2 regions of the Clostridium malenominatum genome follow, and region 2 is predicted to be linked to the other one. Evidence: predicted binding sites of a transcription regulator. Region 2 holds the regulator's gene; the other holds the start of a gene.

Region 1 (8,288 bases), on a different contig from region 2:
AAAATAATTATCCACGCTACTATACATTGCTTTATAATCGTGACTATATGTATGTGGAAGTATAGTCATGCCTTCACTATACATTTTTTTAATTATTTGTGGATTATTTTCTCCTAAAGCTCCAATAACAAAAAAAGAAGCCTTAACTCCATTTTCTTTAAGTATTTTTAATATTTTAGGAGTATTATTGGGGGACGGTCCATCATCAAAGGTTAAAAACACAACTTTTTCTTTATTATTATTTGCAGCTTTCACTTGACTAATTCCCGTTTTTAAAATTAATGATAGAATAAATATAAAAATGAGGAAATAAAGTCTCTTTTTCATAAAGTCACCTTCTTTTAAAATAATGTTTCTTTACTATATAGATTATCCTCTATTTCCTCATTCATGCTTACCAATTGAAGGAAGCTATTTAGTTTTTTCAATAATTATATTTTCATTTCTTGCATCTACCACTATAGTATCACCAGATGTAATAGTACCTTTTATTATTTCTCTTGCTATCTGAGTTTCTAAGGTGTTTTCAATATATCTTTTAAGAGGTCTCGCTCCATAAATTGGATCGTATCCTTCTTTACCCATAAGTTCTTTTCCTCTTTCTGTAACACTCAAACTTATATTCCTGTCTTTTAATCTACCCTCAATGCTTACTAGGAAAATATCAATAATTTTAGTAATTTCATCTTTAGTTAAAGGTTTAAACATAATGATATCATCAAGTCTATTTAAAAACTCTGGCTTAAATCTACCCTTTAACTCTTGCATAACTCTATCTTTATTGTTTTCTAGTAAATGTATACTTCCAATATTAGATGTCATTATAATTATGCAGTTTTTAAAATCTACAGTTTTTCCTTTATTATCTGTAAGTCTTCCGTCATCTAATATCTGAAGAAAAACATTGAATACATCTTCATGAGCTTTTTCTATTTCATCAAAAAGTATTACAGAATATGGCTTTCTTCTAACCGCTTCTGTTAATTGTCCCCCTTCCTCATATCCTACATATCCTGGAGGAGCTCCAATTAATCTAGATACTGAATACTTTTCCATGTACTCAGACATATCAATTCTTATTATACTTTCTTCACTATCAAATAGTGTTCTTGCCAAAGTTTTTGCAAGTTCAGTTTTACCTACACCTGTAGGACCTAAAAAAATAAAAGAACCTATTGGTTTTTTAGGGTCCTTCATCCCTGCCCTTGCTCTTATTACTGCATTAGATACTGCACTTACCGCTTCTTCTTGCCCTATAACTCTTTTGCTTAGTTCATCTTCTAATCTTAATAACTTTTCCTTTTCACCCTCCATAAGTTTTGCAACAGGTATTCCAGTCCATTTAGCTATTATCTCAGTTATTTCATTTTCTGTAACCTCTTCTTTTAACATATTGCCTTCTTGATTTTCATATATTACCCCTTCCTTTTCTTTTATCTCACTCTCTATGTTTGGTATCACTCCATATTTTAGCTCTGCAACCTTATTTAAATCATAAGCTCTTTCAGCCTTCTCTAATTCTCCTCTTACATTGTCTAATTTCTCTTTTAAATTTCTAACTCCAGTGATTTGCTCTTTTTCCTTATTATATTTAGAGGTCATTTCCTTATCTTTTTCTTTTAAGTTACTAAGCTCCTTTTCTAAGGCGTTTAATCTTTCTAAAGAAACTATGTCTTTCTCCTTAGATAAAGCTTCTTTTTCTATCTCTAATTGAAATATTCTTCTTTTTACAATATCTAATTCCGTTGGAAGGCTATCAATTTCAGATCTTATCATTGCTCCTGCTTCATCGATTAAATCTATAGCTTTATCTGGAAGATATCTATCTGTTATATATCTATTAGAAAGCTTTGCAGCTGCAACAATTGCTGAATCATGTATTCTTATACCGTGGTGAATTTCAAATCTTTCTTTTAACCCTCTAAGTATTGATATACTATCTTCCACTGTAGGTTCTTCTACCACTACTGGCTGAAATCTTCTCTCTAATGCCTTATCTTTTTCTATATATTTTCTGTATTCATCAAAGGTTGTGGCTCCAATACAATGTAATTCTCCACGAGCAAGCATAGGTTTAATAAGATTTCCAGCGTCCATGGCTCCTTCTGTTTTTCCAGCCCCTACTATGGTGTGTATTTCATCAATAAATAATATTATTTTTCCTTCGCTTCTTTCCACCTCTTTTAATACAGCTTTTAATCTTTCTTCAAATTCTCCTCTATACTTTGCACCTGCGATTAGTGCTCCCATATCTAGTGAAAATATAGTTTTATTTTTTATACCCTCAGGTACATCACCTCTTATAATTCTTAAAGCTAGTCCTTCTACTATAGCTGTTTTACCTACTCCAGGTTCACCGATTAGTACTGGATTATTTTTAGTTCTTCTTGATAGTATTCTTATAACCCTTCTTATCTCTTCATCTCTCCCTATGATTGGATCAATTTTATGGTTTTTAGCATCATCAGTTAAATTTCTTCCGTATTTGACCAAAGCTTCATAGGTGCCTTCTGGATCTTGAGAATCCACCCTTTGGTTTCCCCTTACAGATGATAGAGCCGTTAAAAATCCCTCCTTATTTACGTTAAATTTTTTTAGAATATTTCCCACTTCGCCCTTCTTATCAATATCCATAATAGCAAGTGCCACGTGTTCTACACTTATATAAGAGTCTCCAAATTTTTTAGAGATTTCCTCTGCTTTTATAAAAACTTCTTCAAATCTCCTTGTGGCATATACTCCTCCAGTTTGGGCTCCTTCCCCTAAAACCTTTGGCATTTTATCAAGTTCTCTAGTAATTTCTTCCCTAAGGCTTCTAATATTTACTCCCATTTTAGTAAATATATTAGGTATCAAGCCATCTTCTTGCATAATTAAGGATGCAAACAAGTGAATTATATCAATTTGTTGATGATTATGTTTTATAGCTATTGCTCCAGAATCATTTATGGTTTGTTGCACTTTTAATGTTAATTTTTCAATATCCATAGTATACCTCCTATACTTGTTTCTTCTTAATTTTTTTATACACCATTGGTCAAAGAAAGTCAAAGTCTAATTTCTCTTGAATAAATAAAAAAACCTATACTTTTTATAGTATAGGCTTCTATTTCTTATTTATATATATTTATTTAAATTTAAGGCTAAATTGAAATATTTTATAGAATCACTTATGTTTTTTAACTTAAAATACATATAACCCATTTCCATGTATCTATCTAATATTTGTCTCTTGCTACCAAACTTCATAAGTGAGTCTAAAGCTAGATTCATATACATTTCCTTTGAAGAAAGTTCTCCTTTTTTACCAAGTATTAGAGCTTTTAAATAATAAGCCTTTTCTATGTATTTCATATCCTTTAAATTTATTGAATAATTTATCGCTTCATCGCTTATGCTTTCAGCTTCTTCTATTACATTATTTTTTATAAGTTCTTCTACAGCTTTAAGCATATATTGAACAAATCCTTCTCCCTTTTCTTCTTCATAGTAAGTTAATCCCTTTTTTATATATTCTATACCTTGATCCTTCATATCTAAGTCAAGCATAGCTTCAGCGTAGCTAAATATTGCATCGGCAATTCTAACCTTATTATCTCCGTATAATCTATAGGCTTCTTTCTCATAATGAGAGAATTCTTCTTTGTTATTTCTAAGAGAAAGTAATGCCATTATATAGTAAGCTTCTGCTTTTTTTAACTCGTCCTTAAAAACATCTATTAACTCCATTAATTTTTTTCCTATTTCATAAGCCACTTTGTATTGCTTTGCCATGGTATAGGAATAGCATTCTCTTATCATAGCTCTTGCTACAATTTCCATGTTTCCAACTTTTTTGCCTTCTTCTTTTACTGTATTATAATATCCCGCAGCCTGTATATATTCTTCTGAATGGTAAAAGTATTTTGCTATATCCATGTAATAAATAAGCTGGTTTTCATTGGACTTAGATTTTAAGCAAATATCGTAGTACTTTGAAATTAAAACTTGAAGTTTTTCATATCTTTTCATTTCAATGTTATATCTAAACATCAAGTGCATTATTTGAAAAGCTTCTTCATAATAATTATAGTCTTCTGCATAGGAAAAATTATAAATAAGTTTTTCTTCATAATTTTTTCGTTTTGAGTTTTTCAATTTTTCTAAGTTTTTTCTTATTTGACTCTTTACATCATCTTTTAAATATCCCACATCTAAGTCTAGCTTTTTTGCCACAAAATCCAATATCCAATCTTCAGGTATAACTTTATCATTTTCAATGCAACTCATCTTTGATACAGATAATTTATCTTCACATAAATATTTTAAGGTATATCCTTTGTAAACTCTAGCTCTTCGAATCTTTTCCCCTGTAGAAAGTATCTCCATAATTCTTCACCTATCCATTTAACTCTCTTTTAATATGCCTAATTTCTTAAATACCTCAACTCCATAATTTAAATATTGAGCAGCTTCTATTTCTCTTCCGCAGTCTATATAAAACTTTCCTATAAGTATAGCTATTTCAGCCGCTTCTTTTAAATAATCCATATTCTTTACAAAGTTTAAAGCGAGAAGCAAGTTGCTTTCAGCCTCTTTTATATCTCCTTGTAACATATGAACCCTATGCTTTAATAAATAATATTGAATTAAAGCATTATTATCTCCATCTTTCATATTATCCATGATTTCATCTAAGGTTTTTTTAGCATTTAAAGAATCTCTTAATTTAATGTAGTTTTCGCATATGTTAACCAAGGTTTCAATTAATTTAGAATCCTTTATATTTTTTCTAATTTCCTTGGCCTTATTTAAATGAATGAAGGATTCTTCTATATTATCAAACTGATAGAATAGCTTTCCTAAATTATTTTCAATTTGACCAATATAAGATTCATTGTTTATATCTTTATATAAATTTAATGTCTTTTTAGAATATTTTATAGCATTATCTATATCGCCTTTTTTATTATATTGCTCTGCTAATAATAGCAATGTAGCAGCATAAGATTTTTTATCATCAATTTGTTTAAACTTTTCTTTTGCTAAAAAAGAATAATCAATTGCTTTTCCTGTATTCTCCAGGTGATATTGAACGTTTGCCATGTTATAATAAATTTCGCCTAGTAGAAAGTCATTTCCTATATTATTATCAATATAAACCTTTTCAGCCTGTTGAAAATAGCTAGCAGAAGAATGATAAGCATTCAAACTTAGGGTTATTTTACCCAAGTTAACAAAGGTATTAATTATCTCTTCATATCTATTTTCTCTTATAAAAATTACATTTGAAGATAAAAAAAACTGTTGAGCTATGGTCATTTCACCCTTGGACATATATATGATTCCTCTTAAATAAAGTATCCTAGCTTTTCTATAATCTAAATTATATTTTTCTGCATAGTAAAAGGCCTTCTCTACATATTGTTCCCCTAAGTAAAGATCTTTATTTAATATATAAGATTCAGCTATGTTTTCAAAATAACTACATATTTTTTCCGATTGAGTTTCTTCTGATTCCATTAAATACTCCACTGAGGTATTTAGGGCAACAGCTAAATATTCTAATAAATCCATACTAGGATTAGATTTACCTGACTCTACAAGGCTTATCTGGCCAGGAGTAATTCTATCTCCCGCTAAATCCTTTAGGGTCATATTTAGTTCTTTTCTTCTTCTTTTGATTTTTTCGCCCAGTGACAATATTTCCATAGTTCACTCTTCCTTTTCTTGAAAATTTATATCATATATTGTTTATATTTTGTTTATTTCTAAATCTTAGTATATTATAACATATTTTAGATTTAATATCTAAAATATATGCAAATTAAAGGACAATGTTAATTATTTTTAACATTACTTTTTATATTATTTACAAATAGTTAAAATTAAAAGGGAAGTACTATGTACTCCCCTTTTAATTCAAATATTATCTCATCCACTTCATCATGCCGCCATAAGCGTCTTCTGCCATATTTCTTACATACCTATTTGCTCTTTTCATTCTTCTTCTTGTGTTTCTGTCCATATCTGGCATAAGTAGCATAGTTGCAGCTGCTCCTAACATCATACCTGTTATTAATTTATTACGTGTCATCATAATCTATCACCTCTCCTATATAGTGTGTGTAAACATAGATTATGCAATTTATGATATTTTAATCAATTATTTTTATGGAATTTATTACATAAGCTCATCCATGGCTTCATTTGCTAATTTATCACATCTATTATTGTACTCGTTATCTGAATGTCCCTTTACTTTTATAAATTTCACTTTGTGATAGTCTAGAAGTTCTATTAACTTTTTCCAAAGTTCTTTATTTTTTACCGGTTCTTTCGAAGAGGTTTTCCAACCGTTTTTAAGCCAAGATTCTATCCATTTATTATTTATTGCATTTACTACATAGGCAGAATCACTATAAACTTCCACTTCACAGGGCTCTTTTAAAAGTGCTAATGCCTCAATCACCGCGGTTAATTCCATAATATTATTCGTAGTATTTTTTACTGCCTCTTTAATCTCTCTTTTATGCTCGTTATACATCATTACTATTCCATATCCACCAATGGTATTTTCCTTTCCATTGCCTCTGCAAGCTCCATCAGTGTATATTATCACTTTTTTCATGTAAAAAGTTTCCTCCCTTTAATACTCTTTTTTACTTTTACCTAAATCCTTAATTGTATCTACTAGTTTTTTTACATTCTCACTTCCAACCAAAGCAGATACATATTTTACCCCTTCTTTTACAGTCATTATAATGTCTTTTTCTCCTTGCCAATTCTGAAGAATAACCTCTTCTGGTATGTCATTTAATATAGAGTTTAATCCATAAAAAGCAATGGCAATATCGTCTATCCTACCTATTAAAGGAATAAAATCTGGTAAAATATCAAAAGGTAATGCTAAATATGAAATTGTTCCTGCCACTTTTGCTTTTGTTAAAGTATTTACCCTTTTGTCTTTTAATAATCTCCAAAGCAAAGCTACTATATCGGGTATAATCATTGCATACTCCACTATTTTTTCATATTTATTTGGAACCTTTTTACTAATTTCTTCTCTAATTTCTGTATAACAATCCTCTTGTGGAATGAATTCTATTACTTTGTCTTCGGTTTGAATTTTTGCAGTTTCTTTATCCTTTATATAAGCTAAATCTTCTAACTCTACTTCTAAAGAGGATTCCATAGGCTTGACCCCTTTTATTTTAAAGTTTACAAAAGGAACTAAGGTTAAAACCTTGGTTAGATCTACAGAAAAAATTTCTTTTTCCGACGTAATTCCATACTCTTCAAAATCCTTTATTATTTTTTTCATAGCGAAATTTTTGATACTATTTAATACTCCTATTTTACCAATCTTTACATTCATTATACTAAGATTTAATAAGCTATCATTTATACTTCCAATAGCTACATTAGCTTTGAAAGGAAAATTCACCTTAAATTTATAACTACCCTCTATAGTTATAAATTCATTTATAATTATATTATTTATCTCTAATCCTTCAACTTTCACATATTCCTTTATCAGTTCTAATATTTCATCTTCTTTTATTATTGCTTTTACATAGGAAATTTTCATATTATCCCCCCATTTTTAGTATACAAGGCTCCCCCTGATGGATGCATAGCCTGTTTTTAATAATTAATATTTATATATAAAGTATACATTAAAAATTCAATTCTGCAACAAGATACATGATTTACCATAGAAAATTTTATGATTTTCGTTGGACTAATATATAAAAATATTATAAGATAATTGTAAATTCACTTTTATGTCGAATTTTGCAACATACTCTTTATAGGGAGGTATCTAGATGAATAAAATAAAACAAAAACATATATATATTCCAATAATTACAGCTATTTTATCACTAGTTTTACTTATTGGAGTTAACTACGGTTTTAAATCTACAACTAATAAAAACTACACAGAATTTTTAAGAGATTTATCCGAAAAGAAAATCTCCACTGTATACTATACGGATACACCCAAAATTAAAGTTAAGCTTCTTGATGGAAAAATATACGAAACGGATAATCCGAGGATAGATAGTTTTAAAGAAACCATGCTAAATCAAGGAATTAGTGTTTTAGAAACCTCCCCTTCTGATGGATTAAATGTTGTATTCATGGTATCTTTTATGGTTTCTATAGTTTCATTGGCACTAGGACTAGCTAAATCCTCAAACATAAGTGCACGTAAAATGATGTCTGTTGATTCTTTAGATGCATCAGCTGTAGCGGATTTACCCTTTACTTTTCATAATGTAGCTGGCAATGAAGAGGCTAAAGAA
Region 2 (8,288 bases):
TCTGCAATAGCGGTCTTTCCTACTCCAGGGTCTCCTATTAAACAAGGATTATTCTTAGTTCTTCTACAAAGAATCTCTAATACCCTTTGGGTTTCTGTATCTCTTCCTATTACTGGATCTAATTTCCCTTCCCTAGCCATATCAGTCAAATCTCTTCCAAATTGATTCAGAGATGGGGTATCAGAAACATTAGCTTTAGTATTTACACCTACATCAACCTTTTGTTCTCCCGCCAAATTTTCTACTAAACTCTTTCTTAGTTTACCAAAATCTGCTCCCAAATTATTTAATATTGTGTAAGCCACACCTTCAGATTCCTTTATTAATGCTAGTAATATATGCTCTGGACTAATAAAATTATGGTTTAAATTTCTAGCTTCTAATAAGCTTAATTCTAAAAGTCTTTTTGTTCTCGGGGTTAACGGAACTTCATTTTTATATCCCTCAATATCCCCTTTGCCTTCATATTCTTCAATTAAATTTTTAACATCTTCTAAAGTAATATTAATGCTATTAAGCATATTTTTAGCTAATCCATCTTCCTTTAATATACCAAGTAATATATGTTCAGTTCCTACGTACCCATGTCTTAGTTCTTGAGCTTCACTTTGTGCATACATTAATACCTTTTGTGCTCTTTCTGTAAATCTTCCATATATCATAGAAATTCACCATCCTTTTTATACCCTATTTATTTAATCTTTCTCTTATTAATTCTGCCCTATACACTCCATTTTCCTTATGGAGAATCTTCTTATTAAATATTTTTTCCATCATAGAAGGTTGAGTATCTACAATTAGATTATTTAAAATATGTTTATCTATATCAGTTATTATACCTAATTCTACTCCAAAGCGTACGTTTGACAATAAACTTAAACATTCAGAAGAACTCATAATATAAGCAGATTTTAGCGTACCATACGCTCTAAATATTCTATCTTTTAGCTCATATTCATAAACACTTAATAATTTATCTCTAGCCATCTTCTCTTGAGTGATTATATGATTTACAACCCCTTTTAAATTATCCAATATTTCTTTCTCATTTAATCCTAGAGTTATTTGATTTGATATTTGATACATATTACCACTAGATTTAGAGCCTTCTCCATATAACCCTCTGATAGTCATTCCAACTTGAGTAAGAGCATTTAAAACACCATTCATCTCATTATTCATTGACAAAGCTGGCAAATGAATCATTACTGAAGCTCTAAGACCAGTTCCTATATTGGTAGGACAAGCTGTAATATATCCAAGTTGTTCACTATAAGCATAACTTAGTTTTTCTTCTAATAAATCATCAATTTTATTTGCTTCTTCATATGCTTCTTCTAGATTTAAACCCTCTACTATGCACTGTATTCTTAAATGATCTTCTTCATTTATCATTATACTTATCGTCTCTTCATTGTTTAATATAAATCCCGCTTTTTTATAATTTGAAATTAATTTATTGCTAACTAAATGCTTATCTAAATAAATGTAGTTATCTAAAATATCGTTTTTCCAAAGATAATACGTTCTATAATTTTCTTCTCTTTCAGAAGATGTATATATGGCATCTTCCACCACATTTATTAAATCTCTTCCCTCTTCTTCGTTTAATTTATGAGGAAAGTATAAATTTTTAATATTTCTAGCAAGTCTTATTCGGCTACTAATTACTATTTCTTTATTATCTCCAGATGAAACTAACCAGTTATTCACTTTTATACCTCCCCTTCATTTAATTTCTGAAGTTCTTTTATCATGTCTCTTAGTTCCGCTGCCTTTTCATATTGCTCATTTTCAATACATTCCCTTAACTCTTCTTTAAATATATCTATTTTCTTCTTTTGCAAAAGATGGCTACCAGCCCTCTTAGGTATTTTTCCAGTATGTTCTACATTGCTTTGTACTCTTTTAATAACTGGCATAAATATATTACTTAAATTTTCATAACACTCACTACATCCAACTAAGCCTTTCTTTCGAAAATCAGTATAGGTAGTACCACAATTACTACACTTAACTTCAATGGTATCCTCTTGCTTAACTGGTTGATTAATATAATCCATTATTCCACTTAATATATTTTGAAAGGCGAATGGAGAAGATAAATTCATATCCACAGGCAAATCAAAACCACTCATTTCTTTTGCACAATTTTCACATAAATTATGCTGACTTTTAGTTCCATTCACTACTTGAGTTAAATGAACGTTAGCATCATTTTTATTGCACCTTTCACATAACATAAAATCACCCCCTGGATTTAATTGAAATAATTCCCATAATAATTATATCATATATAATCTATTCTAATAAAAGCATGACTAGCATATTTTTCAATATATCTGCCCTTATTCTGTTTCTATGCTCCATGCAAGAACTAAGTGTTCTATCGTTTATACCTACCTTTATAAGATTCCCTTCTCTTTCTGTTATAATACTTCTTTTAACAAGATTATCTATTATTTGAGATGCACTATAAAAGGTAATGCTGTCTCCTATATTTTTACTAATTATATTTAAAAAATAATCATTTTTATTTATATCAATATACTTTATTACAATACATCCACCACCACCCCTTTTACTTTCTATATAATATCCCTTATCCGTAGTAAAACGTGTGGTCAATACATAATTAATTTGAGAAGGAGCACAACTAAAATAATTTGCCAATTCATTTCTTTGAATTTGCAATTCCCCTTCTCCTGTATTTTCTAACATATCTTTTATAAATTCTTCTATAATATCTGACAATCTAGCCATATTACACCTCATTGACTTTGACTTTCTTTGACTTTAATATAATATTAAAACTTTTCATACAAACACTCAATAACTGAATTTTGGGTTTTAATAATAATATATCCTATTTAAATCACATTTCTCTCTCTATCTTATTTTAACAAAGAATATCATTAATTATTATTAAATCTAAAAATACGATATACTAATTATTTAGAACTAGCATATCGTATTTATTAATATTAATTATACTCTGAAACTAATTCCTTAATGAAGGTAGCAAATCTCAGCAAATCATTTTTATTCTCAAAGGTTGCTTGAGCTTGGTTAACTCCTCCCCCACCTTTACCATTGTATTTGCTTAAAAATTCCTTGAGAACTTTACCACAATTTAAGTTTTCAAATAAATTATTTGAAAACAATAACTTATTTTCTTTTTCACTAATCAATATATTTACTTTTTTAGAATTCTCTAGTATCCTCCTATTAATTATTTGGATATCTTCAAAGGTTTTCTCATCAAAACTTACTTCTATCAATTCTTTTTCATTTTCCTTTATTATTTGTTGTGCAACATACAAATATAAGCTTTCTTTTAAATCTTTAATTTGTTTTGTTAACCCTTTTATTTCATTTATATCAGCCTTTGCTTTATTTACTATTTCATTTTCAATCATAGAGTAATGTCTAGTTAGAGACACCACTATATTGTGTTTGCTTTGAAAATCTTCTAAAGCTTTTTTCCCACATTTAAAATATATTCTTGTCATTCCCTTGTATTTTTCAGTTTTGATTATTTTTATTAACCCTATTTCTCCTGTATTTCTAACATGAGTCCCACAACATGCTATTTTATCTATATTTTCTATTTGAACAATTCTTATATCCTTATCTATCTTACACTCTTTCCTCAATGCTACTTTTTCAATTTCATCTTTTTGTATTATGTAATCTTCTATGGGAATATTTTCATAAACATATTTATTAGCTAAATTTTCAATTTCCAAAATCATCTCTTCTGTAAGATTAGATATGGTATTATCTATAGTTACATAGTCTTCTCCCATGTGAAATCCGTCATTATGAGTTTGAAATAAACTATATAATACTCCTGACAACAAGTGCTCCCCAGAATGTTGTTGCATGAAATTAAACCTTCTATCAAAGTTTAGTCTACATTTAACCCTTTTATTTTCTGGTTTTTTATTTACAACATGATAAATGATATTATTTTCTTCAAAAACATAATTTACTTCTATACCATCTATATACCCTATATCCGATGGCTGCCCTCCTCCTTCTGGATAGAATGCAGTTTTATCTAATACTATAAAAAAAGAATCCTCCTTTTCTATAACATCAGTGACTATACTTTCCCATTCCTTGAGATAAGGGTTTTCATAAAATAATTTATATGTCATTTTTTCACCTCATAAGTTTAAAGTTTGCAATCATCCTCAAAATGGGATATGTCTGCCCTTAATAATATATCCTTACTACTATCCCCTATTTTTATAATACTTAAGCTTGTAGGATAAATATATGTTTCATCCCAGAAATTTTCTAATCCAATTCCTTCTATGTTTAGTAAGATAGATTTTAAAGTAATAGTATGTGTTACTATTAATAAATTTTTTCCACTATGAGTATTTACTATATCATCTATAAAAGAAGATGTCCTAAATAAAACATCATTGAAAGTTTCCCCTTCTACAGGCATATACTTATTAGGTTCATTGAAAAAGTTATATAAATCTGATTCATATATAGATCCAATATCCTTTCTAAGCATTCCTTCCCATTTACCCATATTTATTTCTTTTAACCTGTCATCAAAAATTATAGGAATATTTTTATCTCCTTTAAGTATCTCCGCTGTATGTTTAGCTCGTCCTATTGGACTTGAATATATAATGTCAATATCTAGTTTTTGTAACTTATTGCCTAGCAACTGAGCTTGTGATAAACCTCTATCGTTAAGAGGAGAATCCTTCCACCCTTGCATTCTTCCTTCGCTATTCCAAAGAGTTTCTCCATGTCTAGTTAAATATATAGTTGTACTCAAAATTCTATTCCCTCCTCTGTTAATGCTAAAGCAACAGCTCCCATTACTCCTGCATCTACACCTAGCTTCGGTGGAACTATTTCACAAGATTCTGCCATAACTTTAAAACATCTCTTATTAACAACTTCTTTTACAGAATTAAATACAATATCTCCTGCCTTTGTTACTCCACCGCCTATAACAATCATTTCTGGATCAAAACTAGTCACTAAATTTGCTATACAAATTCCTAAATAATTTAAACTCTTTTTAATTATATCCTGTGCTATTTTGTCCCCATTTTTTCCTTCTTTAAATACTTCATAGGAAGTTATATTTTCATAATTGCTTAAAGAAGTTATTTCTCCCTTATCAACTGCTTCCCTTCCTTGTCTTCCAATAGCGGTCCCAGATGCTAAGGCTTCTGCACATCCATAATTACCACAATTGCATTTAGCGCCATTTGGTTCCACTGTCATATGACCTATTTCCAATGCATTATATGTGCTTCCTCTATATAGCTTGCCATTTAGAATTCCTCCTCCACCTATGCCCGTACTTACAGTAACATAAATCATATTGTTAGTACCTTTTCCCGCTCCAAATAGAAATTCTCCTATAGCCGCAACGTTAGCATCGTTATCAAGATATGTAGGCACACTATACTTCTTAAATATTGGATTTACTATATTAAAGTTCTTAAATGGTAAATTAGGTGTAGTAATAATAATTCCTTTTTTTGAGTCTAACGGTCCTGGCGATCCTATGCCTATAGCCATCACTTCTTCAATAGAGATATCCTTAATATCTAATACCTTGTTAATTGTAATCATAATTCTTTCTAATACTACTTCTTCTCCTTTAAAAGCATCTGTAGAAATTGTATATTGACTTACCACATCTCCTTTTAAATTTGATAATACAGTATTAATTTTAGTTCCTCCTAAATCAATGCCTACTATATAATTTTTAAACATTAATCTTCCCCCATAGTACGTTTTTATTATATTATATCATAGTATTAGGATAATCCTTATCTCTTTTAGTAGCCAATATGTAGTGACTATTATTTTCTATATTTTGTTTTTTTACTATATTAAAACCCTTTTCCTTTAACATGCTACATAAAATATCAAAGTCTTCTTTTTCTCCCCTTAAATTTATAGTTAAATTATCATTTTCATTAACTATTTCCATATAATCATATATACTGCTATAATCTGAAAGTTCTATAGAGCCGATAATATCTAATTTGTAATCTGACATAAACATTCCTCCTCTGGATTTATAATTATTTTTTGTTAAATGCAGTTAAATATACATATATAACTCTATATTTACTCAAGTTTAAAAAAGATTATTTCAATTTTTAGTAAATAAATGATACAATGTAGCTATATTGGTTAAATAACTATAATTAAGGAGGAATTTCATTATGAATTCATTAAAAGGTACTAAAACAGCAGAAAATTTAATGAAATCTTTTGCTGGAGAATCACAAGCGCGTACTAGATATACATACTATGCTTCTCAAGCGAAAAAAGAAGGATATGTTCAAATAAGCAACATTTTTCTAGAAACTGCTGAAAATGAAAAAGAGCATGCTAAAAGATTTTTTAAATTTTTAAATGAACAACTTGAAGGTCAAGAAATTAATATTGAAGCTTCTTTCCCTGTAGGATTAAGCAATACTGCAAAGAACCTTGAATATGCAGCTAATGGTGAAAACGAAGAATGGACAGACCTATATCCTGAATTTGCCAACATAGCAGATGAGGAAGGGTTCCCAGAAATAGCTAAGGCTTTCAGAAAAATAGCTGAAGTAGAATTAAGACATGAAAACAGATTTAGAAAATTGTTATCCAATATAGAAAATGATTCAGTATTTAAAAAAGAAGAAACTCAATTATGGAAATGTAATAACTGTGGATATATTCACGAAGGAACTTTTGCTCCTCAATTATGTCCTGCTTGTGTACATCCTCAATCTTATTTTGAAGTATTTGTTGAAACATATTAAAACTATGCCCTGTAAAAGTTACAGGGCATAGTTTTTTTATAATAATTCTTTTTTCTTCTCTTCAATTATCTTAGCCGTTTCAGTAGCAGGAACTTCATCATATCTTTCAAATCTCATTTTGAAGCTTCCCCTTGCTTGAGTCATAGACCTTAGGTCTGTGGCATACTTAAACATTTCAGCTTGAGGAACTTCTGCAATAATTTTTTGAAGTTTTCCAACCTGCTCCATGCCCAATACTTTTCCACGTTTTTTATTAATATCTCCTATAATATCTCCCATATACTCGTCTGGTACAAAAATTTCTACATTCATAATAGGTTCTAATATAACCGGCCCAGCTTCTTGAATTCCCTTTTTAAAGGCTAATGATGCCGCCATTTTAAAGGACATTTCTGATGAATCTACAGGATGATAAGAGCCATCATGTAATGTAGCTTTAAGCCTAATAACTGGATATCCTGCAAGTACTCCTTGCTGTATACATTCTCTTAGTCCCTTTTCTACAGCTGGAATGTACTGTCTTGGAACTACTCCTCCAACTACCTTATCTACAAACTCTAGTTCATCACTATCAAGTTTTGGCTCAAATTTAATTTTAACATCGCCATATTGTCCGTGTCCACCTGATTGCTTCTTATGTTTTCCTTGAACATCTGAAGTCTTCTTTATTGTTTCTCTATAAGGAATTTTAGGATTTTGTAGAGAAACTTCTACTCCAAATTTATTTTTTAATTTTGAAGTAATAACTTCTAAATGTGTTTCTCCAGTACCTGAAATTATATTTTCTGCATTTTCTGTATCTCTATGAACTGTAAAAGTTGGATCTTCTTCTAACAATCTAGTTAATCCTAATGATATTTTATCTTCATCATTTTTAGATTTTGGAATTACAGCCATGGATATGGCTGGCTCTGGAAATATAATATTTTCATAAAGCACTAGAAAACTATTATCACATAGTGTATCCCCTGTACTAGTATATTGCAATTTTGTAACTGCACCTATATCGCCAGCAATTATTTCATCGGCTTGGATCTGCTGTTTACCTTTCATAAAGTACAAAGCACCAAGTTTCTCTTGTTTTTCTTTGTTTGGATTATATACCGAAATGTCTGGTTTAGCTTTTCCAGTTAAAACTCTAAATATTGATAACTTTCCTATGAATGGATCCGCTATAGTTTTAAATACAAAAGCAGAGAAGGGTCCATTTTCTGAGATTTTTACATTTATATCCTTATTATTTTTTAAATCTTTAGCCTTTTTTTCTTCTATTTCTTCTGGAGACGGGAAACATTCAATTATATCATCTAATAGACTTTTTATGCCTCTTCCAGTTAGTGCAGAACCGCACATTACTGGTGATATATCTCCACTTGCACAACCTTTTATTAATCCACTATATATTTCTTCATCACTTAATGTTCCCTCACTAAAGTATTTTTCCAATAATACTTCATCTGTTTCTGCAACAGCTTCTATTAT

What was found. The regulator CtsR, encoded in region 2, represses protease genes until heat stress. The targets are predictions, from matches to a motif close to AAGGTCAANNAAGGTCAAAT.
Region 1: the regulator CtsR is predicted to act here: its motif matches at 3,034-3,053, upstream of clpB (ATP-dependent chaperone ClpB).

What each region holds. Positions count from the first base shown of each region.
Region 1 is NZ_BAAACF010000003.1:11,678-19,965, forward strand. It holds gene ABDZ69_RS12000 (polysaccharide deacetylase family protein) at 1-327, opposite strand, end outside; gene clpB (ATP-dependent chaperone ClpB) at 412-2,988, opposite strand; gene ABDZ69_RS12010 (helix-turn-helix domain-containing protein) at 3,118-4,368, opposite strand; gene ABDZ69_RS12015 (helix-turn-helix domain-containing protein) at 4,387-5,691, opposite strand; gene ABDZ69_RS12020 (YtxH domain-containing protein) at 5,909-6,079, opposite strand; gene rnhA (ribonuclease HI) at 6,164-6,610, opposite strand; gene ABDZ69_RS12030 (YkvA family protein) at 6,629-7,570, opposite strand; gene ABDZ69_RS12035 (ATP-dependent metallopeptidase FtsH/Yme1/Tma family protein) at 7,809-8,288, shown strand, end outside.
Region 2 is NZ_BAAACF010000008.1:15,758-24,045, forward strand. It holds gene ABDZ69_RS15500 (ATP-dependent Clp protease ATP-binding subunit) at 1-662, opposite strand, end outside; gene ABDZ69_RS15505 (protein arginine kinase) at 688-1,713, opposite strand; gene ABDZ69_RS15510 (UvrB/UvrC motif-containing protein) at 1,716-2,243, opposite strand; gene ABDZ69_RS15515 (CtsR family transcriptional regulator) at 2,302-2,763, opposite strand; gene ABDZ69_RS15520 (alanyl-tRNA editing protein) at 2,985-4,163, opposite strand; gene ABDZ69_RS15525 (histidine phosphatase family protein) at 4,181-4,807, opposite strand; gene ABDZ69_RS15530 (ROK family protein) at 4,804-5,763, opposite strand; gene ABDZ69_RS15535 (hypothetical protein) at 5,795-6,052, opposite strand; gene rbr (rubrerythrin) at 6,222-6,806, shown strand; gene fusA (elongation factor G) at 6,843-8,288, opposite strand, start outside.